Regions from separate parts of the Rhodococcus sp. Q genome, predicted to be linked through region 3. Evidence: riboswitches for the same ligand, from Rfam matches in the RefSeq annotation. Region 3 holds a riboswitch; each other region holds the start of a gene.
What was found. A riboswitch is a leader RNA that binds a small molecule or an ion and turns the genes downstream of it on or off. The one in region 3 is predicted to bind S-adenosylmethionine.

Region 1 (6,999 bases), on a different contig from region 3:
GCTGCCGTCGTCACCACGTCGGCGCACCGACGTCCCGTCCGACAGCACCTCGAACCGCTCGACGAGGCGGTCGCCATCGTCATGGTACCGGGCAATCTCATAGACCACCGTGTAGTCGCTCATAGCGTTAGTCTTCTCCTTCGGATTGGCGGCATGCAGCGCGTGGTGGCCGGGTGCGCAACAAGATCCAGCGTGCGGGGATCGCGGCAAACCAGAAACCATCTCAGTGTGCGTCTGGGGCGGCCACGCAGAGGTCAGACGAGGGTGGTTGCGCGGGCCCCTTCCGTGAGGGTGAGTCGGTGCAGGTCGACGAGAGTTCTCTGGCCGAGACCGGATCCGACGTAGCCGCCGGCCAGCACGAACGCGACCGGCAGTCGTCGTTGACGGCACCAGTCGAAGACGATCCGCTCGCGATGCTCCAGAACCTCGGCGGTGATTCCGTCCAGGCCGCCGATACCGCACCCCTGATAGGGGTCCATCCCCGCGTTGTACAGGCACAGGTCGAACGAGCCGATCCTGTCGGCCTGTGCCACGGCCCGCCTCACTGTGAGCAGATAGTCCTCGACATGATCGACGTCCCATAAGGCGGAGTTCGAGTGACCGGAATAGCGATCGAACCCGTTGACGGAGACGTCCTCGTGCCAGATGCGCGGATCATGGTCGATCAGCTCCGCGGTCCCGCCGCCACAGTGCGCGTCGAGGTCAAGGATCAGAACCGAACCGACGACGCCCTCGGCGAGGAGAGTTTTCGCGGCCACAACCAGGCCGTTGACCGTGCAGAAGCCGTCCCCACGGTCGCGTTTCGCGTGGTGCAACCCCGAGGACAACGACCCAGCGACACCATCCTCGAGGGCACTGCGGGCCGCCGCGAGCACACCCCCACACGACGCGAGCACCATCGACCACAGTGCCGGGTCCCAGTCGAATCCCTGGGACTCGGCGAGATATGCCGGCTCACCGGTCCGCACCGCCTCGACGTACTCACGGTCGTGGACGCGTTCGAGATCAGCGGACGTGAGCGGCGGCGGCGCGAGTAGTTCGACGCCGCCGATCGGTCGATCGGTCAGGGAATCGGCGACCCATTCGGCTTTGCGGGTGGTATCGAAACTGTAAGCGGCGCCGACATAATCGGGGCTGTAGTAGATCTTCACTCGGGCACCGTCCTCGGTTTCGGGTCGTGGTTGTCAGTCCGGCGGAGTAGCGAGATGCTGACCACCCGGGTGGGTGTCGTCGCCGGTGGAGGCATCGAGTTGTGTGTAGTACCGGTCGCTGGCTTCCTTCCGGGCGGTGGTCCGGGCCAGCATTTCCGCTTGCGCGTACGCGGCGGCCCGCTTTGTGGCCTTGGGCGAGCCGTCAGCTCTGAGTCCGGCGAGTTTCGACTCGAAGAGTCGCTGTGCCTCCCGGCTCTCCGCCCAGCCGGTCACGTTCGGCCAAGCACCGGTCTTGACTGCGCACCAGTAGCCGGGCTGCCACACGTACGGCGGCGGCGCATCCGACGATGCTGCCGCGGCCTCGGCCTGCAGCTGCGCGGTGAAGCGTTGCGCTTCCCCTTCCGGGTCTACCAGGAAGCGCTGTCCTCGAACGGATGCCATGGTGTATCTCCCTTGTCGATGGTCCGAACGACCGACGGGACGCACCGGATGGCGTGCGTGCCGTGTCAGTCGTCGAGCGCTGCTCGTTGTGCGTCGCTGAACTCGGGCATGGGTGCGGCGGGGTTGATGGTCTTGGCATGGCGGTAGTTTCGGATGTTGGCCGAGGCGGCGGCCATCGCGTCACGCGACTTGCCCTTGCTGTAGGTCAGGGACTGCTCCCGCTTGACACCGAGCCGGGTGCCGACCTCGATCGCGTCCTGATCGGCACCCATGTACAGGAACTGCCAGTCGAACTGGTCGGTGTGCAGTTTCACGAGCGCCGTGATCGCGGGGTGGGTCCACTCCCGGCTTGCGTTCTCCAGTCCGTCGGTCATGATCGCAACGATCACCGTCCCCGGGCGTTCGTCTGCGGGCAGAGCCGCGACGTCGGCGCTGACATCGGTGATCAGGGTTCCTATGGCGTCGAGCAGTGCGGTCCTCCCCCGCGGTCGCAAGGCGAGCGGCGGAACCTGGTCGAGGTCGACGTCGTGGTAGACGACCTCGAAGTGGTCATCGAACTGGGCGAGGGTCACCGTGCAGCGGCCGGCGGCGGCGCGCTGGTCGTCGATGAAGGCCGCGAACCCGCCTTCGATATCGGATTGGATGCTCCGCATCGAGCCGGAACGATCCAGTAGGAACACAAGTCGGGTCAGGTCCATGTCGGCCACGAAAGGGTCCTCTCTACAAGGGGGGGGTGGGCGTTGTCGGGGTCAGGTGTTGCGGCGCGGTTTGAACCGCATCGGTTTCGAGGTGGTGGTGGACGGAGCGGCGGGCACGTTGCCCTTGATGCCGGCTGCAGGTGCTCCGCTCTTCTTGTCGTAGCGGGCGCGCTGGATTTCCTTGGCGGTCACTCGCTTGTCCGGACGGGCATAGGGGGCGAGCATCGGAGTGCGGGCCAGGCGCGGGCCGACGGCATTCTCGGTCAGACCTGCCTTCGCTCCCGCAGCACGCAGAGACAGTTCGTAGTCAACTACGGCGTGAGCGAGCTGCTCGTCGAGCAGCTCGCTCACTTCCTCCAACACGATCCGAAGATGTTCCAATGCGGCTGAAGGGTCGGCGGATTCGGCGCGATCGAGTTCGTCCCGGATTCGAGCGTATCGATTGGACATGACACACCATACCGCACAATATGCGCATCCGCAATAACTGCGGGTGGCCGGAGGCCTGCACGCCACTCAGCACCCCTCAGGCCGCCAGCCCCTCCGCGGCATCGAGGTTGGCGATGACCTGACAGACGCCGTCGTGGCCGAGAGTTCCACGACGGTAGAGCGCGACAGCGATCTCCTCGACCACGGACCGCGTGAAGCGGCGCCGGTTGCCCTTGCCTACACGCTCGGGCTCAATGAGGCTGCCGTCCGCGCGAGTGACGCCCTCGCGCAGTACCCAGTACACCCACTGGTCGGTCTTCCCGAAGATGCGGGCGACCTCGGCGGTCGAGTGGGTCTTCGGGCACGCATGTGCGGCCAACAGCGCCGCGAGCCGCGCATCAGCATTGCTGGCCGATTCCGACGAGCGAGACGAGGCGGGCGACCCGGAGTGAACGCCGACGGACAGCTCGGTCACGGGAGTGATGCTGTGGCTCATGTGGATTCTCCTACGGTGATTCCCGCCGCGGAGCGGGGCGTACTTGCTCGCCGCCGGTTGACGGTGAGCCGCTTCGTCACCCGAACCACCCCGAAACGCCTTGGGGTTGGTGCACGGTCAAGTCGGAGCTTGGCGACCGCATCTCGTGAAGCTGTCAGGCCTTCCAGCCCAACGGAATTCACTGTACCGCAGAAACTGCGTATGCGCAACAACTGCGGCGGGACCGGAGTCGATCCCCCACCACAACCACCGTTAGCCGCCCGACCGTCACCTGGCTGACTAGTTTGAGGTGGTGCAGGAATACGACGACTTCGCGTGGACACCGCGCCGCGATCTGGCCCGTCTCGCCCTCGGCCCTACGCCGTGGGAGTTTTATCTCAACACGATGGTGCGGTTCGAAACCACCGCGGGAGGTGGCGCCGTCCGCCCCTGCGACGGGAGCGACAGTGAGTCCACTCCCCCGTTCGGGCCGCTGCACGTGGTGACAGCGATCCAACCGGATCCGGAGCCGGACACCGTGTCCCACTCGCGGATGCTCGTGCTCGATGACTTCCTTCGTGCTGCCGGCATTCGTTCGATACCCGCGGTCGGGTCCAGCTTCACCGGCGATCACAGCGAGGACAGTCGGGCCGTGTTCGGTCTGACCGACCGGCAGGCCCGCGAACTCGGCGCGCAGTTCGGTCAGGTCGCAGTCTTCTCCTGGAACGGACCCCGTTGGTCACTGCTGGCGTGCGCCGGCGACCGGCACTCCCACCGGGGTTGGCGACGGGAGCCCACCCCGGGCAATCTGTAGACGACCCCTTCCTTGACATGCCGCGGCGAGGATCCACCGGCACGCGCGCCGTTCGTGGAGCCGCACCGGTAACAGAGAATTCGACTTCCTCTGGGTCGCGGGCCGTTGTCGGCGAGACCATCGCTCACAGCAAATAGGCGCCCAGATCGTCGGAGTAGACGAACTTCTCCCCAAACCTAGCCGTCGAGCACTCGAGCGCAGTCACCACCTTCTCGAACATCGCTTCATAGGGGTCCATTGGCCACCGCGCCTTGAATTGCATTCGCTTGGCGCCGAGGCCGCGGGCGCTGGCTTTGGGCAAGGCGAACACGTCGCGCCAGGGGAGATGCGAGACGTCGTGTCGGACGACGAATGTGGCATGGCGCCCGACGGCCGGGCTGATCGCTACTGCGTCTTGACCGCCCGCCGGCCGGTTGATGGCCAGTACCAAGTAGTCGTCGGTGACGTTTTCGCCGCCGATGTCGATGACCTCCGCGGTGGTGTTCCCGCGGTACAGCGTGCACCGATCCCGGCCCGCCCACTGCGCGATCCGTTCCAAGACCGCCGTCCGTTGCGGATCGGCTTGGAACCCGGACCCGCACGGCTGCGCAGCGTGGTGGTTGATGCGTTCGGTGATGAACCTGCTGATGCCGTCGTCGTCTGGCAAGACCGTGAAGGTCAGCCGTGCCGCCGGCTGCGGCGGAGGCAATAGTCACGCGATCGTTCGGGGTGTTCGCCGAGTTCCCAGTACGGCTCGAGGAACCTGTATCGCCCGAGATAGACATCCGCGAGTTCAACACGGATCTGACGTCGAAGAATCTCGCGAGCCAGCGCGTCGTCCTCATACCGGAGAAGCGAGGCCGCGAACTCGCTCTGTGCGCGGTAGTCACCGAGGACGTCATCGCGGAGAGCGGGGTGGTTGTTCCTAGCGGTCAAGTGCACCCACAAGCGGTGTTCGAGAGAGGGGTCATCGCTGAGGATCACGAGAAGGACAGCCTTGTCCAAGGATTCGAACAACGACCAGTCGTTGACGTATGCGGCTGTCGGGAGGTAGCGGAGTAACTCGGCGGCCTTGTCCAGTTCGACGATCGCTCGCTCGCACGCTCTGCCATGGTCGTGGAGAACTTCGTTCAGCGCGATCTTGTGCACGTTGACGCCAGCCAGGTTCGTACCGACAGCGTCGCCGAGAGCTTGCAAGTGCGTGTCGACCAGATCTGTGAAATCGACGATCTCTGCTCTGTGCATCATCATGCGGTACCGGGCAGCCAGGTAGGCGGGCAACTCGTGGTCGCCCTCGATGTTGAACGACGCGAGGCGAGCAGCGATCTCACAGCTCTCGAGGAGATTGTCGTCGTACGTCCACTGACGTGCGCGTTGGTCGGCGACGATGCGCTCGATTAGTTCTCTGTTCGTCACCGGTGTCGCTTCCACCGTCGCAGACCCTATCCGGTCTGAGGGCGACCGTAACGGCCCGGCACAGAAGCGACAGGAAATTCGAGACCTGGGGCGGAGCTAATCTGCGTCTCATCGAAGTTGCCTTCCCAAAGGCGAAGTAACACTCTCGAGAGGTCGTAAACTCCGCGAGCATTGCGGCAAGCTCACGCCGCAGACCGGGTGCAAGCCTCCCGATCGCGGGCAGGTCATCGACGTAAAGTGCCGAGTCCGCAGATCGACTCCCACTGCATCTGCGGATGAACGGTGAGCCCCCCGGATACCGCAACGTCAGACCAGGACAGATTCTGATTCCTGGCCATTCCACACGCCCGCCGGGTGGAAGATCCGCGCGTACCCCTCGAACCCACCCGGCAGAATCGAATGGACCGTGCCGGAGAAGGGCTGGCGGTAGTCCTCGAGCAGTGGGGCGAGGCGAAGCGCAGACCCGTGCAACGGTTCAATCAGCTGCCGGCCGTTCAGTCGGGGGCCGAGTCCGCGGCGAACGAGTCGAGAATCTGTGCGAGCAGTCTCGTGTCGGTGGGGACGTGCAGCACCAGATCGTGTTCGTCGATGTAGCGGGCCGGGATGACGGTCGGGGGCGGAAGCCGGACCCTCCGGAAACGCTGCACGCTTGCGTGGTGAGGTGACCGAACCGGAAACACTGTTCCCTAGCGACTCCGTAACGTCGGATCTGACGCGACTGCTCCCCGACCCCGAGGGCATCTGTCACGGGTCGATCCCGGCAGGAGACAGTTGGAAGCCCCGCGGAACCGGTGGGGCCCGCAGACACGTGTGAGTGCCTGCGGGCCCCTACCTGCCCTCGGATCAGGGCAGCAGGATGTACGCCATCCCCGGAACATCCTTGACGGTCCGGGTGGACCACTTACCGAACCCGGCGCCGGCGTTCATCTCGGTGACCACGACGTAGAGACCGTCACCGCGACGCTCGGTCCGCTCGACCCAGCCGACGTGCCCGTAAGTGCGGTCCGCGCCGTGCACACCGGGCTGGAACACCACCATCGAGCGGGGCTGGGCGTCGGCGACGACCGTCCACCCGGTGGCCCTCGCCGAGTTCACCCAGTCCTTGGCGTTACCACTGAGGGCCGGGTAGTGGCGCCGCCCGGACGCCTCGAACCACTTCGAGTACGCCCCCCAGGTGCACCACCCGAAGGCGGCGGGGTTGTGGCCGATGGTCTTGCCCATCGCCCGCCCCGACGCGGGGGCGGGGGCGGAGCCGCCGCAGACCGGGACGACCGGGTTGTTGCTGCCGGTCTCGACCATCGCGTCGGTAACGTAGCCGCCGGTGTCGAGCCGGTTCCACACGTTCGTGGTCACCCGGTACGGGCCGCCGGTGAAGGTGGTGCCCCGCACGTGGCACACGATGGTGACGCGGGTGCCCTCCTTGACGGTGCGCAGGATCCGGGTGTTGGTGCCCGCCCCCTCACGGACGTTGAGGGTCCCGGTCGGACCGGAACCGGTGACGACGGTCACCGCCCGGGGATTCGCGTGGGCGGTGCCGGTGGTGGCCAACGCGATACCGGCCGGCACGACGGCGGTGGCCGCGAGAATGGCCACCGC
Region 2 (6,999 bases), on a different contig from region 3:
CTCGCCATCGCGGGCGCCGCCTACCAGGGCGTGTTCCGAAACCCGCTCGCCGACCCGTACCTGCTCGGCGTGTCCAGTGGCGCCGGGCTCGGCGCGACCCTCGCCATCGCCGTCGGCGGGGCAGCCGGGTTCGCGGGCGTCCCGATCGCCGCGTTCGCGGGCGGCATGCTCGCCGTCGGCGCCACCTACGCGCTCGGACGGACCGTCGGCAGCGGACGCACCGAGGTCGTCATCATCCTCGCAGGCGTCGCCGTCGCCGCGTTCGCCAATGCCATCCAGACGTTCTTCATGCAGCGCAATGACGACACCCTCCGCCAGGTGTACTCCTGGCTGCTCGGGCGGCTGTCCACCGACGGCTGGTCCGACGTGCTCACCGTGTTGCCGTACGTCGTGGTGTCCGTCGCCGTCGTCCTGCTGCACGGACGCACCCTCGACGTCATGGCCGTCGGGGACGTCGAGGCCGGGAGCCTCGGCATCAACCCCGACCGGGTACGGCTCGTCCTGATCGGCGTCGCGACCCTCGGCACCGCCGCCGTCGTCTCGGTGAGTGGCCTCATCGGGTTCGTCGGCATCGTCGTGCCCCACGCGGTCCGGCTCCTCGTCGGGCCCGGACATCGGCTGCTGCTGCCGCTGTCTCTGATGGTCGGCGCCGCGTTCCTCGTCCTCGCCGACGTCGTGGCCCGCACCGTGATGTCCCCGGCGGAGCTGCCGATCGGCGTCGTCACCGCCGCCATCGGAGCACCGTTCTTCCTTCTCGTCCTGCGGCGCGGGCGGGTGAGCGCGTGATTTCGTGCACCGGTCTGCGCGTCGAACGAGGAACGGTCGCCGTCCTGGGCGGGGTGGACCTGCACGTCGACGACGGCGAATGGGTGGCGGTGGTCGGGCCCAACGGTGCGGGCAAGACGACGCTGCTGCACGCCCTCGCCGGGCTGGTGCCCGCCACGGGCGAGGTACTCGTCGACGGCCACGCTCCGGGGCGTGCGTCGCGGCGCGTCATGTCGCGGTCGGTGGCACTGATGCCGCAGCGGCCCGTCGTCCCCGACGGCGTCACCGTGCGCGACCTCATCACCCTCGGACGCACCCCGCATCTGCCCCGGTTCGGCAGCGAGAGCTCCGACGACCGTGCCGTCGTCGACGACCTCGTCGATCGACTCGGCTTGCGAGCGTTGGTGTCCCGGCCCGCCACCGATCTGTCCGGTGGCGAACTGCAGCGGGTGGTCCTGGCCCGGTCCCTCGCCCAGCAGCCGAGGGTGCTGCTGCTCGACGAACCCACCAGCGCCCTCGACATCGGACACCAGCAGCAGGTGCTCGACCTCGTCCAGGAGCTTCGAGTTTCGGAGGGGTTGACGGTGGTCGCGGCTATGCACGACCTCACCCTCGCCGGCCAGTACGGGCGACGGATCGTGATGCTCGACGGGGGCGCCGTCGTCGCGGACGGAACCCCGACGGAGGTGCTGACCGTCGAGCGCATCGCCGAGGTCTACGGTGCGCGCGTCGAAGTTCTGGCCCGGCCCGGAGGTCCCGTCGTCCTGCCGGTCGCGCGCGGCGGTGCCCGGTGATGGAGGTGGTGCTCCTCGGCACCGGCGCCGCCGACGGCTGGCCCAACCCGTTCTGCACGTGCGCCTCGTGCCGGATCATGCTGGAGCGCGGCGAGATTCGCTCCCAGACGGCAGGCCTCGTCGACGACGTCCTGCTGCTGGACTGCGGACCCGAGGTGCCGCGGGCCGCGATGCACGCGGGGCGGACACTGTCCGGGGTGCGGCACCTCCTGCTCACCCACGCCCACCCCGACCACGTCGGACCTCTCGCGTTGCTGATGCGGTCGTGGGTGGCGCGCGAGCAGCCGCTGGACGTGATCGGCCCGCCGGAAGCGCTGGACCTGTGCCGTGACTGGGTCGGACCCGACGACCCGGTCCGGTGGATTCCGGTTGCGCCCGGCGACGCACTGACGGTCGGCGAGTACGGCGTCCGGGTGCTGCCCGCTGCCCACCGGGTGCACCGAGACGGCGACTCTGTCCTCTACGAGGTCGCGGCAGGTGGCCGGAAAATGCTGTGGGCCACGGACACCGGACCGCTCGACGCGGTACAGCTGGGCTCGGTGCGCGATGCGCGATACGACACCGTCTTCCTGGAGGAAACGTTCGGTGATCTCGCGGAGCACGAGCCCGACCACCTCGACCTGGTCAGCTTCCCCCGTGCCCTCGCGGCCCTGCGCGGCGTCGGAGCGGTCGTCGACGGCACCGACGTGATCGCCGTCCACCTCGGACACCACAATCCTGTCGACCTGCCGGACCGGTTGCGGCCGTGGGGTGTTCGCATCGTCCCGGACGGGACGGTGGTGACGGTGGGAGACGGTGCCCTCGGGTCGTCGGCGCCGCGCCGGACCCTGGTCCTCGGCGGCGCCCGAGCAGGAAAGTCGACCCACGCGCAGCGACTGCTGTCGGACCGCGACGACGTCACCTATGTCGCGACCGGTGCTCCCGCACGCGGTGACGCCGAGTGGGCCGCTCGCATCGCCGGCCACCGCGCGTCGCGACCCGACACCTGGCGCACCGTCGAGACCGACGACCTGGTGGGCGTCCTGCATTCGGCGACCGGCCCGCTGCTCGTCGACTGCCTCGGCGCCTGGCTCACCCGACGCATCGACACCCACGGCGCCTGGGACGACGAACAATCTTGGGCTGCAGTGCAATCCGACGTCGACGGCCTGGTGTCCGCGCTGCGCCGGGTGCGGGTGCCCGTCGTGGTGGTCAGCAACGAGGTCGGCAGCGGCGTCGTCCCCGCCACCGCCTCCGGCCGCCGCTTCCGGGACGCGCTCGGCAGGCTCAACACCGCCGTCGCAGCCGAGTGCGAGTCGGTGGTCCTCGTCGTCGCCGGCCGACCACTGCCCCTGCGCTGACCCGCCCTATGCCCGCCGCCCTTCCTGAATGGCGCATTCAGGAAGTCTGACTGAATGGATGGGCCATTCAGGAAGAAAGGGGGAGGGTCAGGCGGCGGCGAACGGGTCGTGGGTGCGACCGACGAGGTCGGCGACCGAGTCGAGGACCAGCGTCGGGCGGTAGGGGTACGCCTCGACGGTCGAGCGGCTGGAGATGCCGGTGAGGACGAGGATGGTCTGCAGCCCCGCTTCGAGTCCCGAGACGACGTCCGTGTCCATCCGGTCGCCGATCATGAGGGTGTGTTCGGAGTGCGAGCCGATGGCCCGCAGCGCGGACCGCATCATCAGCGGATTCGGCTTGCCGACGTAGTACGGCTCGCGGCCGGTCGCGCGGGTGATGAGCGCGGCGACCGAGCCGGTCGCAGGTAGTGAGCCGTCACGGGACGGGCCGGTGGCGTCGGGGTTGGTGGCGATGAACCGGGCGCCGCGTTCGACGAGCCGGATCGCGGTGGTGATCGCCTCGAACGAGTACGTGCGGGTCTCGCCGAGCACCACGTAGTCGGGGTCGCTGTCGGTGAGGACGTACCCGATGTCGTGCAGGGCCGTCGTCAGACCCGATTCGCCGACGACGTACGCGCTGCCGTCGGGGCGCTGATTGTGCAGGAAGGTGGCGGTGGCCAGCGCGGACGTCCAGATCGACTGCTCGGGGATGTCGAGACCCGTCCGCAGCAGGCGGGCGCGCAGGTCGCGGGGCGTTCGGATCGAGTTGTTGGTCAGCACCACGAACGGGGTGCCGGCTTCCTGTAGTTCGGCGAGGAACTTGTCGGCGCCCGGTACGAGGTGTTCCTCGTGCACGAGGACCCCGTCCATGTCCATCAGGTAGGTCCACCCGGGGGTCTGCTCGGTGTTCGCCATGGACCCATTGTGCTCGCTCACGGCGTGACCCGTCGGGCCGTGTATTTCGAATCACCTCGAACGCAAAGGGTGACCGTGCAGGCGGGTTGGGGGACATTTCATCGCGAGAGTTGACCATCGAGAGCGACCGAGAGACCCGGCTCAGCGACGTCGCAGCAACCCCCCGCCAGTGGGTGTGGGTGCTACCGCCGGGAGCGATGGTCGGCGCGACGGGACGGCATCGGCCGCCCCGTCCCAACCGCGAAAGGTCGCCCGTGACCGTGTCAGAGATCCGCTTGTGAGCGCGCCGGCTGTCAGTGCGCCGCCGGCTGTCACCGATGTCGCCGACGAGGCCGACCTGCGTGTCGTCCCCACCCGGCACCCGTGGCGCTGGGTCGTCGCGGCCGCCGCACTGGTACTGGTCGCGCAGTTCGTGCACGGCCTGGTCGTGAACCCCGGCTGGGACTGGGCGACGTTCGCGCAGTACTTCACCGCCCCGTCGGTGCTGTCCGCGCTGTGGACGACGATCGAGCTCACGCTGTGGGGCACCGTCCTCGGATTCGGCCTCGGTGTCCTGCTCGCAGTGGCTCGACTGTCGAACAATCCGGTGCTGCAGGTGATCTCGTGGACCTACGTTTGGGCGTTCCGGTCGATCCCGCTGATCGTGCAGCTGCTGTTCTGGTTCAACATCGCCTACCTCTATCAGACGCTGACGCTGGGAATTCCGTTCGGGCCTGGGTTCCTCGAGTTCAACGTCACCGGCGTGATCTCCGGGTTCACCGCGGCGGTCGTCGGTCTCGCCCTGCACCAGGCCGCGTACTCCGCGGAGATCGTCCGGGCAGGCATCATCTCCGTCGACCACGGGCAGATCGAGGCGGCGAACGCGCTGGGCATCCCGCGCGGCCGACAGTTCGTGAAGATCGTTCTGCCGCAGGCGATGCGCTCGATCCTGCCGAACGCCGCCAACGAGGTCATCAGCCTGTTCAAGGGCACCTCGATCGTGTCGACGATGGCGATCGCGGAACTCTTCTACCAGGTACAGGTGATCTTCGGCCGCAACGGCCGCGTGGTTCCGCTGTTGATGGTCGCGACCGTCTGGTACATCGTCCTGACCACGTTGCTGTCCATCGCGCAGTACTACATCGAACGGCACTACGCCCGCGGATCGGCTCGCGCCTTGCCGCTGACGCCGTGGCAGAGAGTGGTCGCGAAGTATCGCGAGATCCGCGACACCAGTCACGGCGCACCGAGGGGAGCGACACGGTGACGGGCCCCGAGGTGCAGGCAGTGCATGCCGTCGACGTGCGCGGGGTGCACAAATCCTTCGGCGCCTTGGAGGTTCTCAAGGGTGTCGACCTGACCGTCCGGCAGGGTGAGGTGACGGTGATCCTCGGCCCCTCCGGTTCGGGGAAGTCGACGCTGCTGCGCACGCTGAACCACCTGGAGAAGGTAGACCGCGGCACCATCCGCATCGACGGTGAACTCGTCGGGTACCGCCGCCGCGGCAACGTCCTGCGCGAGCTGCGGGACCGGGAGATCCTGCGTCAGCGCTCGAAGATCGGGTTCGTCTTCCAGAACTTCAACCTGTTCCCGCATCTCACGGTTCTCGAGAACGTCACGGAGGCGCCGGTGTCCGCGCAGCGCCGCGACCGCACCGAGGTGACAGCCGAGGCCAGGCAGCTGCTGGACCGGGTGGGCGTCGCCGACAAGGCCGACCACTATCCGAAGCAGTTGTCGGGCGGTCAGCAGCAGCGGGTGGCCATCGCCCGCGCGCTGGCGTTGCGCCCCAACGTCATCCTGTTCGACGAGCCCACCTCGGCCCTCGACCCCGAACTCGTCGGCGAGGTCCTCGACGTCATCCGAGACCTCGCGGGCGCGGGCGCGACCCTCGTCATCGTCACTCACGAGATCGGGTTCGCCCGGGAGGTCGCGGACACCGTCGTGTTCATGGACGACGGGGTGATCGTCGAGCAGGGCCCGCCGCGACAGGTGCTCGACCACCCGACCCACGACCGCACTCGCGCCTTCCTGTCGCGCGTGCTCTGAACGTCTCTCAACGAAAGATCCAGGAAGGAAACGATGTCCGCCACCATCCGCCGCACGAGGTTGTTCGCCTCGGCTCTGACCGCCGTCGCCCTGTTGGCGGGTGCCGCGTGCAGTTCGGGCGAGGCCGCCGAACCTGACGCCGCGACCGCAGCCGGATACAACCTGACGGCCGAGCAGAACCGCATCACCACGGACGAAGTACCGGACATCGCCGCGAAGGTGCCGCAAGCGATCCGGGACCGAGGGACGCTGATCGTCACGGGGTCGGCCGGCACGGCGCCGCCGCTGCGCTTCTACGCGGACGACGACAAGACGATCATCGGATCCGAAACGGACATCGCGTATCTCATCGGCGACGTCCTCGGCCTCGACATCGAACTGACCGCTGCCGACTGGGCGCAGAACTTCGTCCGCATCGACTCCGGCGAAGCGGACACGTTCATCTCGAACGTCACCGTCACCGAGGAGCGTAAGGAGAAGTACGACTTCGCCACCTACCGCCTCGACAGCCTGGCCGTCGAGGTCAAGAAGGGCAGCGGCATCACCTTCTCGGGACCGAAGGACATCGCAGGCCTGAAGATCGGCGTCGGCTCCGGAACCAACCAGGAAGCCCTGCTGGTCGAGTGGAACGAGCAGAACGTGGCGGCCGGACTCGAGCCCGCCGAGATCCTGTACTACCAGCAGGCCACCGACTACTACCTGGCGCTCGGCTCCGGCCGGATCGACGCCTACGTCGGCCCGAATCCGTCGTCCTCGTTCCACGCTCTGCAGACCGGTGAAACCGAAGTCGTAGGGACCTTCTCGGGTGCGGGCCTCGACCTCCAGGGTGAGATCGCCGTCTTGACGAAGAAGGACAACGGGCTCGTCGGTGCGATCCACGAGGCGATCGATCACCTCATCGAGAACGGTACGTACGCACAGGTGCTGGAGCGGTGGGGAATCCAGACCGAAGCGCTCGACGTGTCCGAGATCAACCCGCCCGGCCTGCCGAAGAAGCAGTAGCGACATGGTGCAGGTGAACGGACCGGTCGACGTCGTGGTCGTCGGAGGTGGTGTGATCGGGTCGGCCGCGGCGTGGCGGTTGGCGGCGCGCGGGCGGTCGGTGGTGTTGCTGGAGCAGTTCGGACCGGGCCACCGGCGCGGCGCCTCGCACGGCACGTCCCGGATATATCGGCAGGCGT
Region 3 (6,999 bases):
CCGCCGACGACGGCCGCGAACCGATCGATCCCCAGCTTGTCCGCGAGGACTCGTTCCGTTTCGACCTGGTCGCGCACCGAGATCGCGGGGAATCGAGAGCCCCATGCCTGGCCGTCCGGGGCGGTCGAGGCGGGACCGGTCGTGCCGCGGCAGCTGCCGAGCACGTTGGTGACGAGCACGCACCATTCATCGGTGTCGATCGGCGCGCCAGGGCCGACCATGCCCTCCCACCAGCCGGGGGTCGGGTGCACGTCGTCGGCCGGGCCGACCACATGGGAGTCCCCGGTGAGTGCGTGCTCGATCAACACGATGTTGTCCAGCTCGGGGCTCGGCTCGCCCCAACACTGAACGGCGACCGTGACGTCGGGCAGTTGGTCGCCCGACTCGAGGGCCAGCGTGCCGATCGCGAGATGGACCATGGTCCCGTCGGTCGGAGGGAAATCCAGGACGGGCCGGGCGTCGGGCGACGTGGTGGTAGCCGCGGAGGATCCGGCGGCCCCCGCGGGGCGCAGGTCACTGCCGCCGGAGAGCGAGGGTGTCGTGGTCGAATCTGTTGCTATAGGGAGCACGGCGCGATGTTATCGACTTGAAACACGCCCGATGGGGGCAATCGCGAAACTGGGATCACTAATCAGGATCGGGCGATGTGCGGTGGGCGCTCCGCACATCGCGGTGGGCCCTGGTCAACTCCATCGTCTCGCCGAGCAGCGTGGTCACCCACGCGGCCTCGGTCAGGAAGCCGTCGTGGCCGTCCTTCGAGTTCACCACGCGAAGTCCCTCACATCCCGCGAGGTGGGTCGCGATCTCACGTTGTTGCCACAGCGGGTACAGGCGGTCCGAGTCGACGCCGCCGACGATCGTGGGCACGGTGCACGACGCCAGAGCCGCCTCGACCCCGCCGCGCCCGCGTCCGACGTCGTGCCGGTTCATCGCTTCGGTGAGGAGCACATAGGTGGCCGCATCGAAGCGGGCCACCAGTTTGGACGCCTGATGCTGGAGGTAGCTGTCCACCGCGTAACGGCCGCCTGCGCGGGGATCCTCCCCGTCCTGGGGGTCGTTGTGGAACCGTGCGTCGAGTTCGCCCTCGGTGCGGTAGCTCAGGTGCGCGATGCGCCGTGCGACGCTCAGGCCCGCATCGGGGCTGAGTCCGGTCCCGTGGTAGTCGCCACCCTGCCAGTTCGGGTCGGCCGTGATCGCCGCCATCTGGGTGGTCTGGGTTCCGATCTGGTCGGCGCTGGCGCGAGCGCCGACGGCGAGAACCAGTGCGGCCGTTACCCTTTCAGGGTGCCCAACGATCCATTCGAGGGTGCGCATGCCGCCCATCGACCCGCCCAGGACAGCGGCGAACCGTTCGATGCCGAGCAGGTCCGCGAGGGCCGCCTCGGCGGCGACCTGGTCGCGGATCGAGATGCCGGGAAACCGGGATCCCCAGTGCCGTCCGTCGGGCGCGAGGGAGGTAGGTCCGGTGGTGCCGCGGCAGCCGCCGAGCACGTTGGTGGCCAGGACGCACCATTCGTTCGTGTCGATCGGTGCGCCGGGGCCGACCATGCCGTCCCACCAGCCGGGCGACGGATGACCGTCGCCCGCCGGTCCGGTGACGTGCGAGTCGCCGGTCAGCGCGTGTTCGACGAGCACCACGTTGTCCCGGGTCGCGCTCGGTTCGCCCCACGCCTGAACGGCGAGGGAGACGTCGGGCAGCAGCGTCCCGTCCTCGAGCGTCAGCGAACCGATGGGAATCGTGGTCAGCCGCCCGTCCGGCGACGGGAACACCTCTCGGGGCCCGGCCGGACGGGGGCTGGAAACGGAACCGACTGTCAAGACGCCGCCGCCGCGAATCCGGCCTCGAGGTCGGCCAGGATGTCGTCGATGCCCTCGATGCCGACCGCGAGACGCACCAGGCCCGGCGTGACACCGGACGCCAACTGCTCCTCCGGGGTCAATTGGGAGTGGGTGGTGGACGCGGGATGGATTACGAGGGAACGCACGTCGCCGATATTAGCGACGTGACTGTGCAGCGTGAGCGCATCGACGAATTTCTTGCCCGCGTCCACACCGCCTGCCAGCTCGAACGCGACGATGGCGCCTGCGCCCTTCGGTGCGAGCTTCTGCGCCCGCTCGAACCACGGCGAACTCGGCAGCCCCGCATACGCGACGCGGACGACGTCGTCGCGTCCCTCCAGGAACTCCGCGACCCGCTGCGCGTTCTGCACGTGCCGCTCGACCCGAAGGCTCAGCGTCTCGATGCCCTGGCTGATCAGGAACGCGTTGAACGGTGAGACGGCCGACCCGAGGTCGCGCAGCAACTGCACCCGCGCCTTCAGTGCGTACGCAGGAGCGCCGAGGTCGGCGAACACCGCACCGTGGTAGCTGGGATCGGGGGTGGTGAAGCCGGGGTGGCGACCCTGCGTCCAGTCGAAGGTGCCGCCGTCGACGATGACGCCGGCGATCGCGGTGCCGTGGCCGCCGAGGTACTTCGTCGCCGAGTGCACGACGATGTCCGCGCCGTGCTCGAGCGGGCGCAGCAGGTACGGCGTCGCGACGGTGTTGTCGACGATCAGCGGAATCCCCGCCTCGTGTCCGACTGCGGAGACGCCGGGGATGTCGAGGATGTCGTTGCGCGGATTCGAGATCGACTCGCCGTAGAACGCGACGGTGTTCGGGCGGATCGCGTCACGCCACTGGTCGAGGTTGTCGGGATCCTCGACGAACGTCACCTCGATGCCCAGCTTCGCGAGGCTGTAGTGGAAGAGGTTGTAGGTGCCGCCGTACAGGCTCGGGCTCGACACCACGTGATCGCCCGCGCTCGCGATGTTGAGGATCGCGAACGTCGACGCGGCCTGTCCCGACGACAGCAGCAGCGAGGCGACGCCGCCTTCGAGAGCGGTGATCCGCTGCTCGACGGCGTCCTGCGTCGGGTTCATGATCCGGGTGTAGATGTTGCCGGGCTCGGCGAGGCCGAACAGCGCGGCGGCGTGGTCGGTGTTGTCGAACGTGTACGAGGTGGTCTGGTAGATCGGCAGCGCCCGGGCCTTGGTCGTGGCGTCGGACGTCTGTCCCGCGTGGATCTGCTTCGTCTCGAAGCTCCAGCTCGCGGTCGGATCGATCGTGTTCTCGCTCATGGGTTGGCTCTGCTCCAGGTTGTGTTCCGAAGATGAGGCGCGACGGGGCGCCCTGGCTGATGGGGCCTATCTGCGACAGCAACACATGGTGAAACCTCCGGTGGGTCGTGGCCCTGTTGGTGGGTCCGTCCCAGCGGACCCGCGCTTGTCCTCCGTTGTGCGGAGAACCAGGTCATCACCCGGGGCACCCCACCGCGGATGGAGGGTTGCCGGCCAGCGAGCCGGGGCTTGATGCTGGCACTCATGACCTGGCAGCGATCTTAGCCGCTGTGTCCGCCCTCACCGAAACGGGGACGCTGCCGCGGCACGTCGCCACGTGGCCCGACCGTGAGTGACCTGCGCAACAGCACTAAACTGCTGGTCGCAACCGTGCAGGACGAGCTGGGAGACCCGAAGTGAAAGACGCCGCCACGGCGCTGACCCGAGGTCTGTCGGCCCGCCACATCCGCTTCATCGCGCTCGGATCCGCCATCGGCACCGGCCTGTTCTACGGTTCGGCAGGGGCGATCCAGAAGGCGGGGCCATCGGTCCTGCTGGCGTATCTCATCGGCGGTGCCGCCGTGTACGTGGTGCTGCGTGCGCTGGGTGAGATGGCCGTCCGCAATCCCGTCTCCGGCTCGTTCGGGGAGTACGCCGCGAAGCACCTCGGGCCGCTCGCCGGATTCATGACGGGCTGGACGTACACGTTCGAGATGATCGTCGTCTGCCTCGCCGACGTCACGGCGTTCGGCGTCTACATGGGGTTCTGGTACCCGGACGTGCCGCGCTGGATCTGGGTGCTGGCGATCGTCTTCTTCATCGGTGCCCTGAACCTGCTCAGCGTCAAGGTGTTCGGTGAGCTCGAATTCTGGTTCACCGTTGTGAAGGTGACCGCGATTCTCGCGATGATCGCCGCGGGTGTCGCCATCCTGATCTTCGGGTTCGGCGTGCACGACACCTCGCAGGGCGTGAGCAATCTGTGGAGCGAGGGCGGCTTCTTCGCGGGCGGATTCGGCGGGTTCGTCGCCTGCTTCGCGATCGTGATGTTCGCTTTCGGCGGCACCGAGATCATCGGTATCACCGCGGGCGAAGCGGAGGATCCCGCCCGCACCATTCCCCGGGCCGTCAACACGGTCCCGATGCGGATCATGCTCTTCTACATCGCCACCCTCGCCGTGATCATGGCGATCATCCCGTGGCACACCATCGGCACCGGCAGCAGTCCGTTCGTGCAGATCTTCGAGGCGATCGGAGTGGGACCGGCCGCGGCCGTGCTCAACGTCGTCGTGATCACCGCGGCGCTGTCCGCGATCAACAGTGACGTCTTCGGTGCGGGCCGGATGATGTACGGAATGGCGCAGCGCGGTCAGGCGCCCGCGGTGATGACGAAGGTGTCGCGCAACGGCGTGCCGTGGATGACGGTGGTCGTGATGACGGTGGCGTTGCTGCTCGCGGTCCTGCTCAACTACCTGATTCCCGAGTCGGTGTTCGTCGTCATCGCGTCGATCGCGACCTTCGCGACGGTGTTCGTGTGGGTGATGATTCTGCTCTCGCAGTACCGGGCGCGCCGGCGGATGAGCGCGCAGGAGCAGGCGGAGCTGCAGTTCCCCGTTCCGTTCTGGCCGTACGCGCCGCTCACCGCGCTCGCGTTCCTCGGCTTCGTCATCGTCGTGCTGGCCTTCGATGCGGACACTCGCGTCGCGTTGATCGTCGGCGTGGTGTGGCTCGCCTGCCTGACGGCTGCGTACCGGCGTTTCGTTCGACCACGGATCACCGAGTCCGTCGACGTCCCCGAACAGGCCGAAACCGCGAGATAGCTGGGCTTTCACCCGCGCAGGGTGAGGCCGCCGGCCGAGTGCGAATGCTGCACTGGGTGCGGCCTCGTCCGGTAGCGAAGGGAGTCGGCACGTGAACGGTGACGTCAGGGGAGAGCGGATTCCGGGCGGCGACTCGCTTCCCTTCCCGCCGACACCGTCCGGGAGCGTCGCGGGTCGCACGATGCAGGAGTCGGTGTACAGCCCGCGGTCGAAGTCGCGGCGGCTGCCCGACGACGCGCCGAACGTCCTGGTCGTCCTGATCGACGACGCGGGCCCGGGTCTGCCGAGCGCGTTCGGCGGCGAGGTGAACACCCCGACGCTGTCGCAGATGTTGGGGGAGGGCGTCAGCTACAACCGCTTCCACACCACCGCGATGTGCTCACCGACCCGAGCCTCACTGCTCACCGGGCGGAACCATCACCGGGTCGGGAACGGCCAGATCGCGGAACTCGCCAACGACTGGGACGGGTACTCCGGCCACATTCCGAAGTCGAGCGCGACCGGTGCCGAGGTGCTGCGGCAGTACGGCTACGCGACGGCCGCGTTCGGCAAGTGGCACAACACTCCCGCCGAGGAGACGACGGCGTCCGGACCGTTCGACAACTGGCCCACCGGGGTCGGGTTCGACTACTTCTACGGTTTCCTCGCCGGGGAGGCGTCCCAGTACGAACCGCATCTGGTCCGCAACACGACGGTCGTGCTGCCGCCGAAGACTCCGGAGGAGGGCTATCACCTCAGCGAGGACCTCGCGGACGACGCGATCGGGTGGCTCCGCAGGCACAAGGCCCTCGACGCGGACCGGCCGTTCTTCATGTACTGGGCCAGCGGCTGCCTGCACGGCCCGCACCACATCATGAAGGAGTGGGCGGACCGCTATTCCGGCAAGTTCGACGACGGCTGGGACGCCTACCGCGAGAGGGTTTTCGCGCGGGCGAAGGAGGCGGGCTGGATTCCGCCGGAATCCGAACTGACCGATCGCGACCCGACGATGACGGCGTGGGACGACATCCCCGAGGACGAGAAGCCGTTCCAGCGGCGATTGATGGAGGTCGCCGCGGGCTTCGCCGAGCACTGCGACGTGCAGGTGGGGCGCCTGTTCGACGAACTCGACAGCCTCGGCTACCGGGACAACACGCTGGTGCTCTACATCTGGGGTGACAACGGCTCGTCGGGCGAGGGGCAGAACGGCACGATCAGTGAACTGCTCGCCCAGAACGGCATTCCGACCACCACGGCTCAACACATCGCGGCATTGGAGGAACTCGGCGGACTCGATGTCCTCGGCTCCCCGAAGACCGACAACATGTATCACGCGGGGTGGGCGTGGGCGGGGAGTACGCCGTACAAGGGCATGAAGCTGCTCGCCTCGCACCTCGGTGGGACGCGGAACCCGATGGTCGTCCGCTGGCCCGAAAAGGTCACACCGGACCCAGTTCCGCGAACGCAGTTCCTGCACTGCAACGACCTCGTGCCGACCTTCTACGACCTGCTCGGCATCACGCCGCCGCGGATGGTGCACGGCATTCCGCAGGACCCGATCGACGGTGCCAGTTTCGCGGCGACGCTCGTCGATCGGGACGCGAAGGCGGGCAAGACAACCCAGTACTTCGAGATCATGGGCAGTCGGGCGATCTATCACGACGGTTGGATGGCGTCCGCGTTCGGACCGCGCGCACCGTGGGCGACAGGTATGCCCGCTGGCATCCAGGACTGGAACCCCGACGACGACACGTGGGAGCTCTACCACCTCGACGAGGACTGGACGCAGAACAACGACCTCGCGGACCAGCATCCGAAGAAGCTGGCGCAGTTGCGTGAACTGTTCGCGATCGAGGCGGCCAAGAACAAGGTCCTGCCCGTCGGTGGCGGGCTGTGGGTGGTCGCGATGCATCCGGAGCAGCGCATCTCCACCCCGTACACCAGTTGGCGGTTCACCGGTGACGTCACCCGCATGCCCGAGTTCTGCGCTCCGGCGCTGGGCAACAAGAACAATCGGGTGACGATCGAACTGACGGTCCCGGAGTCCGGTTCGGGCGTCCTGTACGCACTCGGTGGCAACGGCGGCGGCTTGACCTGCTACCTCG
Region 4 (6,999 bases), on a different contig from region 3:
GCCCACAGCACTCCGATCGCCTGCAGGACACGAGATCCGAGGTAACGAGTCATCGGTTACTCGCTGAGCCAGGCGTCGAAGAACTGCAGCCGCGCCGATGCCTCGAACTTCAGGTCCTGCACGGTACCGACGGCGCCGATGGCCTGGGACAACTCGACGGTGGGCAGCCACAGGCCGTTGTCGAGGATCAGCTGCTGGGCCCGTTCGATCAGCTCGCCGCGCTGCTGCGGATCGGTCGTCCGCAGTTGAGCGGCCAGCACCTCGTCCAACTCGGGGATCGGTCCGCGCGCGTTGAGGTTCCGTCCCTCGATACCGAAGGCGGTCCGCAGGATGTCACCGTCGGCACGGGTGCTGTTGTAGTAGGTGGAGTCGTAGTCCTTGGTTCCCTGCCGGGCGGTCTGCTCGGCGGTCGACACCAGGTCGAGACGCAGGTCGACACCGACCTGGCGCAGCTGCTGCTGCACGAGCTCGAGAATCGCCTGGTTTCCGGCGAACACGGAACTGAACGTCACCGAGAAGCTCAGCGGTGTGCCGTCCTTGGCGCGAATCCCGTCCGGTCCGGGCACCCAGCCCGCATCGGCCAGGATCTTCTTCGCGGCGTCCGGGTCGTAGGTGACGTCGTCGAGGGCGACGTAGTCGGGTGTGCGGGACGCGAGAGTGCTCGTCGCGGGCGTGAAGTCGGGCCCGAGGACCGTGTCGACAAGCTCCTGCCGATTGATCGCCGGTACGAGCGCGGCCCGAACAGCCGGGTCGGCGAGGACTCCGCGGGTCACGTTGGGCTGGAAACCGAAGGGAATGCCGGGGTTCGAGGTGGTGAGGATGCGTCCACCCGCGCCCTCGATCTGCGGCACGTCCTGCGGAAGCGCGTCGGAGACCGCATCGAGCTGGCCCGACGCGAGCGAGCCGCTGCGTACCCCGGACTCGGGGACGATGGTGAACTCGATCTTGTCGAGGTACGCCTCGCCCTCGTGCGCGAACACGTCGGAGCCCCACGCATATCCGGTGCGCTTGGCGAGGGTCGCCGACTTGTCCTGGACGTAGCTCTCGTACACGAACGGTCCGGTGCCGGACAGGTCGCCCGCGCAGCGCTGCTCGGCGGACTTCGCGATGTCCTTGTCGGACAGGAACCCGAGCTGCACTGTCGACGTGGCCTGCAGGAACTGGGCGTTCGGTGCCGCGAAGTTCACCTGCACGGTGCGCGGGTCGACGACAGTGGAGCCGGTGTACCCCGACAGGTAGCTCGCGCCGAGCGCCGCCTTCGCCGGCGTCAGAGTGCCGAGAATCGCGTCGAAGTTCTTCTTCACGGAGTCCGCGGTGAACGGTGTCCCGTCGCTGAACGTCACCCCGTCACGAAGGTGGAAGGTGAAGGACGTCGCGTCACCGCTCACGTCCCAACTCTCGGCGAGCCACGGCGTCAGTGCACCGGTCTCGGGATCCTGGTCGGTGAGCGAGTCCACAACCTGCCGTGCCACATAGATGGTCTGGTTCGAACCGGACTGGGCGGGGTCCGCACACGTCGGCGCGCCCGAGAGGCCGTAACGCAGGGTCCCGCCCGCCTGCGGGGCACCGGCACCGGCCGACGAGTCGGTCGTATCGGCCGACCCGCACGCTGTCAGTCCGGCGGTGAGCGCAGCCGATGCGACGACTGCGAGCGCTGCGCGACGTCGCGCAGCCGAGGAAGTGAACGAGAAGGACACCGAGGCTCCATGATCTGAGGAAGGGGAAGGCTGTTCGAACCCAGAGAGGTCGACGAGTGACAGAAGTCCGCCGAGACCCGGCACAGGTCGATGTGCAGCCGCGACCATGCGGTCACCAGGCCCTCACCGATCACGCCACTTCCTCCATCGTTCCCGGCAGTAGCACCCTCACCTGTCCACAGGGGGTTGCTGCGACGTCGTCGATCCGGGTCTCTCGGTCGCTCTGGATGGTCGTTTCACACGCTAGCGATCACGGCGTACGGGGCGAACCCTTTGCGTCATCACGATCGCAACTCTTCTCACGGACACGACAGGGCTGTTCGAGGCCGCAAGCGATCCTGGTCAGCCTCGCCGGGTACTTCTTCGACCTCACGCGCCGGGTATCGGGCAGCAACGCGCTGAACTCGGTCCTGCACGGACTCTTCGACTTCGCGCTGATCAGCGGTTCGATGATCCTGCTCGATCAGCAGTCCTACCTGGGCGTGTTCGCACCGATCCTGGTCTGTCCGGTGCTCGCCATCGTTCTGCTCGTCAAACGCCGCGACATCGAGTCGCACAACGCCGACGAAAGCCCCGTCACACCAACGGCGTGACGGGCCCGCCGAGGCGGTCGACCTAGAGCACGTCTCCTGATTCGCGAGGCACTTGAGCCAGGTGCACACCGCCGAGAGGCGGTGCCCCACTGTGGGTCGGATTCCTACGTCTTCGGCCGTCAGGTAGATGTGCCGATTGCAGTCCCGCGGCTATTGGTGAAGATGGCTACCTGGTCCTCAGGCCGGGGCGATACCGAGTTCCGCACCCACGTACGACATGTCGTCGACGCCCTGGAAATTCGAGAATGCCTTGAAAGCAAGCTCGTTGGGGTGAGCCACTCCAGCGACGTCGCGCAAGGTCACCATTGTTCGAACGGCCAGTTCGTGCATGGTGGGATATGTGGTGTCCCTTCCGGTCGGCGGGCCCAGCCAGATCGGCGCGTCGACAGCCCCGAGATGATCAGGCGCCCACCGCCACCCGAGAACGCCCATCAACCGGTCGATTTCCTTCAGATCCGATCCTGCCCGATCCCAGAACATACACTCGCTGTCGATGTCACCACCGGAGTTGTGGAACTGCACGAACTGATTGCCCGGTCCTTGTCGAGGAACATCCAGGATGACAACGCCCAGCCACGGCAAAGTCGCCAGAACCCACTCGAACCGCGTGACGAACTCGTCCCACCCTGCGCACCGTGCCGGAAGGCCGGACAACGTCGGACGGTCGGAAGCGACCTCGCCCACAGCCTGTGTGTCGGTGGGGCCGAAGTTGTCGTAAGAGCTGACACGGAGCCGGTCAGGAGTCGTACCCAATCCGTCATGCAACACCGCGACGATTGCACCGGCGATCACGTGTCGTTGGTCGTCGGCGGTGTGGCGCCATCCCGTTCTCCACTCCCGCGGATACTCCTCGACACGCCGGCCCCCGTGATCGACGTCGTGATCGCGGCCGATACTGATGTCGACAGGCGTCCACAACGGCTCGTCGAGTGGCACCATACGACCGGACTCACGGTCACGGACCATGGAAAACAACGTGGTCCGCTGCGACTGGATCACCGCCCGCAATCGGGCAGCCGTCACCGGTTCCTCGGGCACCGTCACCCTGATGTCAAGTCCTTTGTCATCCTCCCTGAACAGGATCCGCTGCCCGGTCAACGTGTCGCGCAACTGAAGGCTGTCGCCATTCGTCGGCGAAATCAGCGTCTCGTTGTTATCCCAGTCCGGGTACAGCACCAGTTGGATGTCCTCAAACAGACTGGTCCAAACGTCATCAGCCACAACCACTCCCCGTTTCCGAAACCTCCCGACAACCTCCCGACAAACCTACCGACACGCCCCGACACGTACGTTTCCGCCGCCGACAAACCATCCGCCTCGGCAGCAGGGCGACAATCTCCAGACTGTCGAACGCACTACATTGCCGCATACCGATCGTTCGGTAACGATTGCGGTCTGGTGACGAGAATCGGAGCGCTACAACGTCACCGCCGTTACGCCGGTGACGGCACCTGAGGCGAAATCCTGACGGTCCTGCCGGCGCAGCCCGACGCGGCCGGTGACATCGACTGGACGGTGTCGGTGGACTCGGCCGTTCACGCGGCGACCTGGGAACGAAGATCCACCAGCTTTCCGATGGGAACGGGCGACCGCTGGTGGTGCTCGTCGGGCCAGGTCGGGCAGGCGCCTCGCCGGTGTTCGCGTATCTGATGGACTGCCTGTCGTCCCGCGGATCGGTAGCGGGCCGGCCTCGAACCCGGTCCGATGCGGTACTCGGCGACAAGGCTCACTCCTCGAGATTCAACCGGGCCTGCGGAAAAATACAAGGGCCGCAATGTCGTCGAGCGCTCCTTCGCTGCTCTCAAGCAGTGGCGTGGGTTGGCCGCGCGCTATGACAAGCTCGCCCTCACCCACCGAGCTGGCGTGCTCCTGTCGGCGGTGTGCACTTGGCTCAAGCGACCTCGCCGATCAGGAGACACTCTCTAGCCGACGGGGACGGGGTTCGCCGGAATCGGCAAGCCCAGATTGTCGCGGAGCGTCGAGCCACTGTATTCGGTACGCAGGGCCCCTCGGTCCTGGAGCAGTGGCACGACCTGGTCCACGAACCCGTCGAGACCCGTTGGCACGAGATGTGATCCGATGATGAACCCATCCGAGCCGTTGCTCTGGACGAACGTGTCGATCTGTTCGGCGATCTGCGCTGCGGTACCCACGATCGGGCCGCGTTCGAACTGGTCTGCGACGGTCTCCCGCAGTGTGAGCTTCTTCGCCTCCGACACGGCACGCAGCTTCGCGACGGTGTCGAACCGGTCCTGGTGGATGAACGCGCGACCCTGGATGATCGGCGGCGCCTCCGGATCGGGGTCGATGTCCGGGATCGGCCCGTCCGGGTCGTATGCCGACAGGTCTCTGTTCCACAGCTGTTCGAGCAGGATCAGTGCCGTCTGCCCGGTGACCTGTTGGTCACGGATGTCGAGGTACTTCTCTCGGGCGTCGGCTTCGCTGTCACCGATCACGAAACTCGCCGACGGCAGGATCTTGAGGTCGTCGGGACTGCGACCCGCGGCGACCGCGCGCCCCTTGACGTCCCGGTAGTACTCCGACGCCTCGGGCAGGCTTCCGTATGGCGAGAAGATCGCGTCGGCGTTGGCGGCGGCGAAGTCGCGCCCCTGCGGCGACACTCCCGCCTGGAGGAGTACCGGCCGGCCCTGCGGGCTGCGGGGCACCGTGAAGCGCCCGCCGATGTCGAACTGGCTGCCGCGGAACTCGAAGGCGCCTGCATCAGGACGGCTCAGGAACCGGCCGGTCACCGGGTCGGCCACGATGTCGTCGTCCCGCCACGAATCCCACAGCTTCCGCACTGCTTCGACTGCCTCGTCCGCGCGGACGTACCGCTGCGAGTGCGGCAGGAATCCGCCGCGCCGGAAGTTCTGGCCGGTGAACGCGTCGAAGGAGGTGACGACGTTCCATGCGGCGCGGCCGCCGGACAACCGGTCCAGGGTGGCGAACTGCCGTGCCAGCTCATAGGGCTCGTTGAAGGTGGCGTTGATGGTGCCCGCGAGGCCCAGGTGCTCGGTGACCGCGGCGAGCGACGCGAGGACCGTCAAGGTGTCGGGACGCCCGATGACGTCCTGGTCGAAGACCTCACCGGCACGTTCTCGCAACGCGAGACCTTCGGCGAGAAAGAAGAAGTCGAACTTTCCGCGCTCGGCAGTCAGGGCGGTGTGTTCGAAGGAGTCGAAAGCAATCTGACTGCCTGCATCCGGATGCCACCAGGCGGTGTGGTGGTTGACGCCGCCCAGATATGCGCCGAGGATGACCTGCTTCTTGGCTGTGCTCATGGGTCTCTCCTGAGTTCAGGCTGCGGGGGCGCCGTAGCGGTTGGGTACGGCGGTCGGCAGTGCGAGCAGTCCGCGCAGCGACGTGTCGGGGTACTCGGTGCGGAACAGTCCGCGCCGCTGCAGTTCCGGAATCAGCGTCGTGGTCACTGCATCGAGGTCGTCCACCGCGACGCCGGGACGAATCCGGAACCCGTCGAAGCCGTGCCAGGACTCGAGCAGATCCGCGAGTTCGTCTGCGCTGCCTGCGAACACCGTCGCGTCGCTGACGAATTCGTTGCCCGCGACGTCGTCGAGTCGGCGCAACCGGTCCGAACCGGACGCTCGATCGGTGTCGAGGAAGACGAGCACGTCCGCGTACACGCGGAGCGGCTCACCGCCGCGGCCCACGCTCTCCGCGGCCGCTGCGACATCGGCCAGCACCTGCGGGCCGTTGGTCTCGGTCGGTGTCGTGAACACCAGATCGGCTGCACGCGCGGCCAGTTCGTAGGCGACGTCCCGGTGGGCGAGCGCGGTGACAACTGGCTGCCCTTGAGGCGGTCGCGGCGTGATCGACGGTCCGCGCACGCTGAAGAACCGCCCCTCGAAGTCGATGTGATGCAGTTTGTCGCGGTCGATGAATCGCCTGGTCGGAACGTCGCGGATCTCCGCGTCGTCCTCCCAGCTGTCCCAGAGTCGGCGCACCACCTCGGCGACATCGGCGGCCTCGTCGAACAGGTCGGCCACGAACCCGGGAAGTTCCCCGTTCACCAAGGCCTCCCGGTCGCTTTTGTCGAGACCGGGAACGTCACGACGCCCGAAATGCGCGGCCTCCTGCGCCGACGACGACACCTTCACCTGCCATCCCGCGCGACCACGCGACGTGTAGTCCAGCGTCGCCAGGGCCTTCGACACGTGGAACGGCTCGGTGTGGGTGGTGGTGATCGTCGGTATCAGGCCGAGGTGCCGCGTCGTCGGGGCGATGCGTGCGGCAACGAGATGCGCGTCCAAACGCGCCCGCACCTGATCGACCGCGTCCGGGTCCTGGGCGACGTACGGGTTGCCCGGCACCGACAGGCTGTCCTCGATGGTGAGGAAGTCGAGCAGCCCGCGCTGTGCGGTCGCGGCGAGGTCGGTCCAGTAGTGGCCCGAGAACAGTTCGTGGGGACGCGAATTCGGCTCGCGCCAGGCCGCGGGATGCCAGCCGGCGCCGTCGAGCGCGACACCGAGATGGAGTGGGTGACGTCGGGTCATGCGAATGATCTCCTCAGGGTCGGGACGGTCGCTCTCAGTGCGGGGGCCACCTCGGCCTGGAACAGTTCGAGGCTCGCGCGTTGCTCCGCGGTCGTCAGCCCGCCGCGATCCGCGGTCAGGTGCATGACCTCGTGCCCGAGACGGTCGTGGTAGCGCAACACCTTGTCGACGACCTGCTGCGGACTGCCGATCAGTGCG

Region 1: linked by a shared signal. The riboswitch ahead of FFS72_RS23810 (DUF7229 domain-containing protein) and the one ahead of FFS72_RS21895 (bifunctional o-acetylhomoserine/o-acetylserine sulfhydrylase) in region 3 are both predicted to bind S-adenosylmethionine.
Region 2: linked by a shared signal. The riboswitch ahead of FFS72_RS14750 (amino acid ABC transporter permease) and the one ahead of FFS72_RS21895 (bifunctional o-acetylhomoserine/o-acetylserine sulfhydrylase) in region 3 are both predicted to bind S-adenosylmethionine.
Region 4: linked by a shared signal. The riboswitch ahead of FFS72_RS27055 (putative leader peptide) and the one ahead of FFS72_RS21895 (bifunctional o-acetylhomoserine/o-acetylserine sulfhydrylase) in region 3 are both predicted to bind S-adenosylmethionine.

The regions. Positions count from the first base shown of each region.
Region 1 is NZ_SCOY01000041.1:10,198-17,196, reverse strand. Features, by position in the region: gene FFS72_RS23835 (hypothetical protein) at 1-123, opposite strand, end outside; gene FFS72_RS23830 (arginase family protein) at 255-1,151, opposite strand; gene FFS72_RS23825 (hypothetical protein) at 1,185-1,592, opposite strand; gene FFS72_RS23820 (vWA domain-containing protein) at 1,658-2,299, opposite strand; gene FFS72_RS23815 (hypothetical protein) at 2,342-2,740, opposite strand; gene FFS72_RS23810 (DUF7229 domain-containing protein) at 2,817-3,215, opposite strand; SAM riboswitch class IV at 3,250-3,366, opposite strand; gene FFS72_RS23805 (DUF3293 domain-containing protein) at 3,508-4,008, shown strand; gene FFS72_RS23800 (hypothetical protein) at 4,133-4,654, opposite strand; gene FFS72_RS23795 (hypothetical protein) at 4,666-5,418, opposite strand; gene FFS72_RS26595 (hypothetical protein) at 5,898-6,050, opposite strand; gene FFS72_RS23790 (CHAP domain-containing protein) at 6,247-6,999, opposite strand, start outside.
Region 2 is NZ_SCOY01000013.1:91,817-98,815, forward strand. Features, by position in the region: gene FFS72_RS14730 (FecCD family ABC transporter permease) at 1-786, shown strand, start outside; gene FFS72_RS14735 (ABC transporter ATP-binding protein) at 783-1,559, shown strand; gene FFS72_RS14740 (bifunctional adenosylcobinamide kinase/adenosylcobinamide-phosphate guanylyltransferase) at 1,559-2,899, shown strand; gene FFS72_RS14745 (HAD-IIA family hydrolase) at 2,987-3,793, opposite strand; SAM riboswitch class I at 3,905-3,997, shown strand; gene FFS72_RS14750 (amino acid ABC transporter permease) at 4,071-5,039, shown strand; gene FFS72_RS14755 (amino acid ABC transporter ATP-binding protein) at 5,036-5,818, shown strand; gene FFS72_RS14760 (ABC transporter substrate-binding protein) at 5,852-6,820, shown strand; gene FFS72_RS14765 (FAD-dependent oxidoreductase) at 6,825-6,999, shown strand, end outside.
Region 3 is NZ_SCOY01000033.1:3,873-10,871, reverse strand. Features, by position in the region: gene metX (homoserine O-acetyltransferase MetX) at 1-446, opposite strand, end outside; gene metX (homoserine O-acetyltransferase MetX) at 628-1,818, opposite strand; gene FFS72_RS21895 (bifunctional o-acetylhomoserine/o-acetylserine sulfhydrylase) at 1,815-3,119, opposite strand; SAM riboswitch class IV at 3,256-3,368, opposite strand; gene FFS72_RS21890 (amino acid permease) at 3,515-4,915, shown strand; gene FFS72_RS21885 (arylsulfatase) at 5,097-6,999, shown strand, end outside.
Region 4 is NZ_SCOY01000013.1:101,119-108,117, reverse strand. Features, by position in the region: gene FFS72_RS14810 (ABC transporter permease) at 1-53, opposite strand, end outside; gene FFS72_RS14805 (ABC transporter substrate-binding protein) at 57-1,697, opposite strand; gene FFS72_RS27055 (putative leader peptide) at 1,613-1,813, opposite strand; SAM riboswitch class I at 1,839-1,931, opposite strand; gene FFS72_RS14800 (hypothetical protein) at 1,925-2,290, shown strand; gene FFS72_RS14795 (TY-Chap domain-containing protein) at 2,468-3,511, opposite strand; gene FFS72_RS27125 (transposase) at 3,995-4,216, shown strand; gene FFS72_RS14785 (NtaA/DmoA family FMN-dependent monooxygenase) at 4,213-5,571, opposite strand; gene FFS72_RS14780 (LLM class flavin-dependent oxidoreductase) at 5,587-6,801, opposite strand; gene FFS72_RS14775 (LLM class flavin-dependent oxidoreductase) at 6,798-6,999, opposite strand, start outside.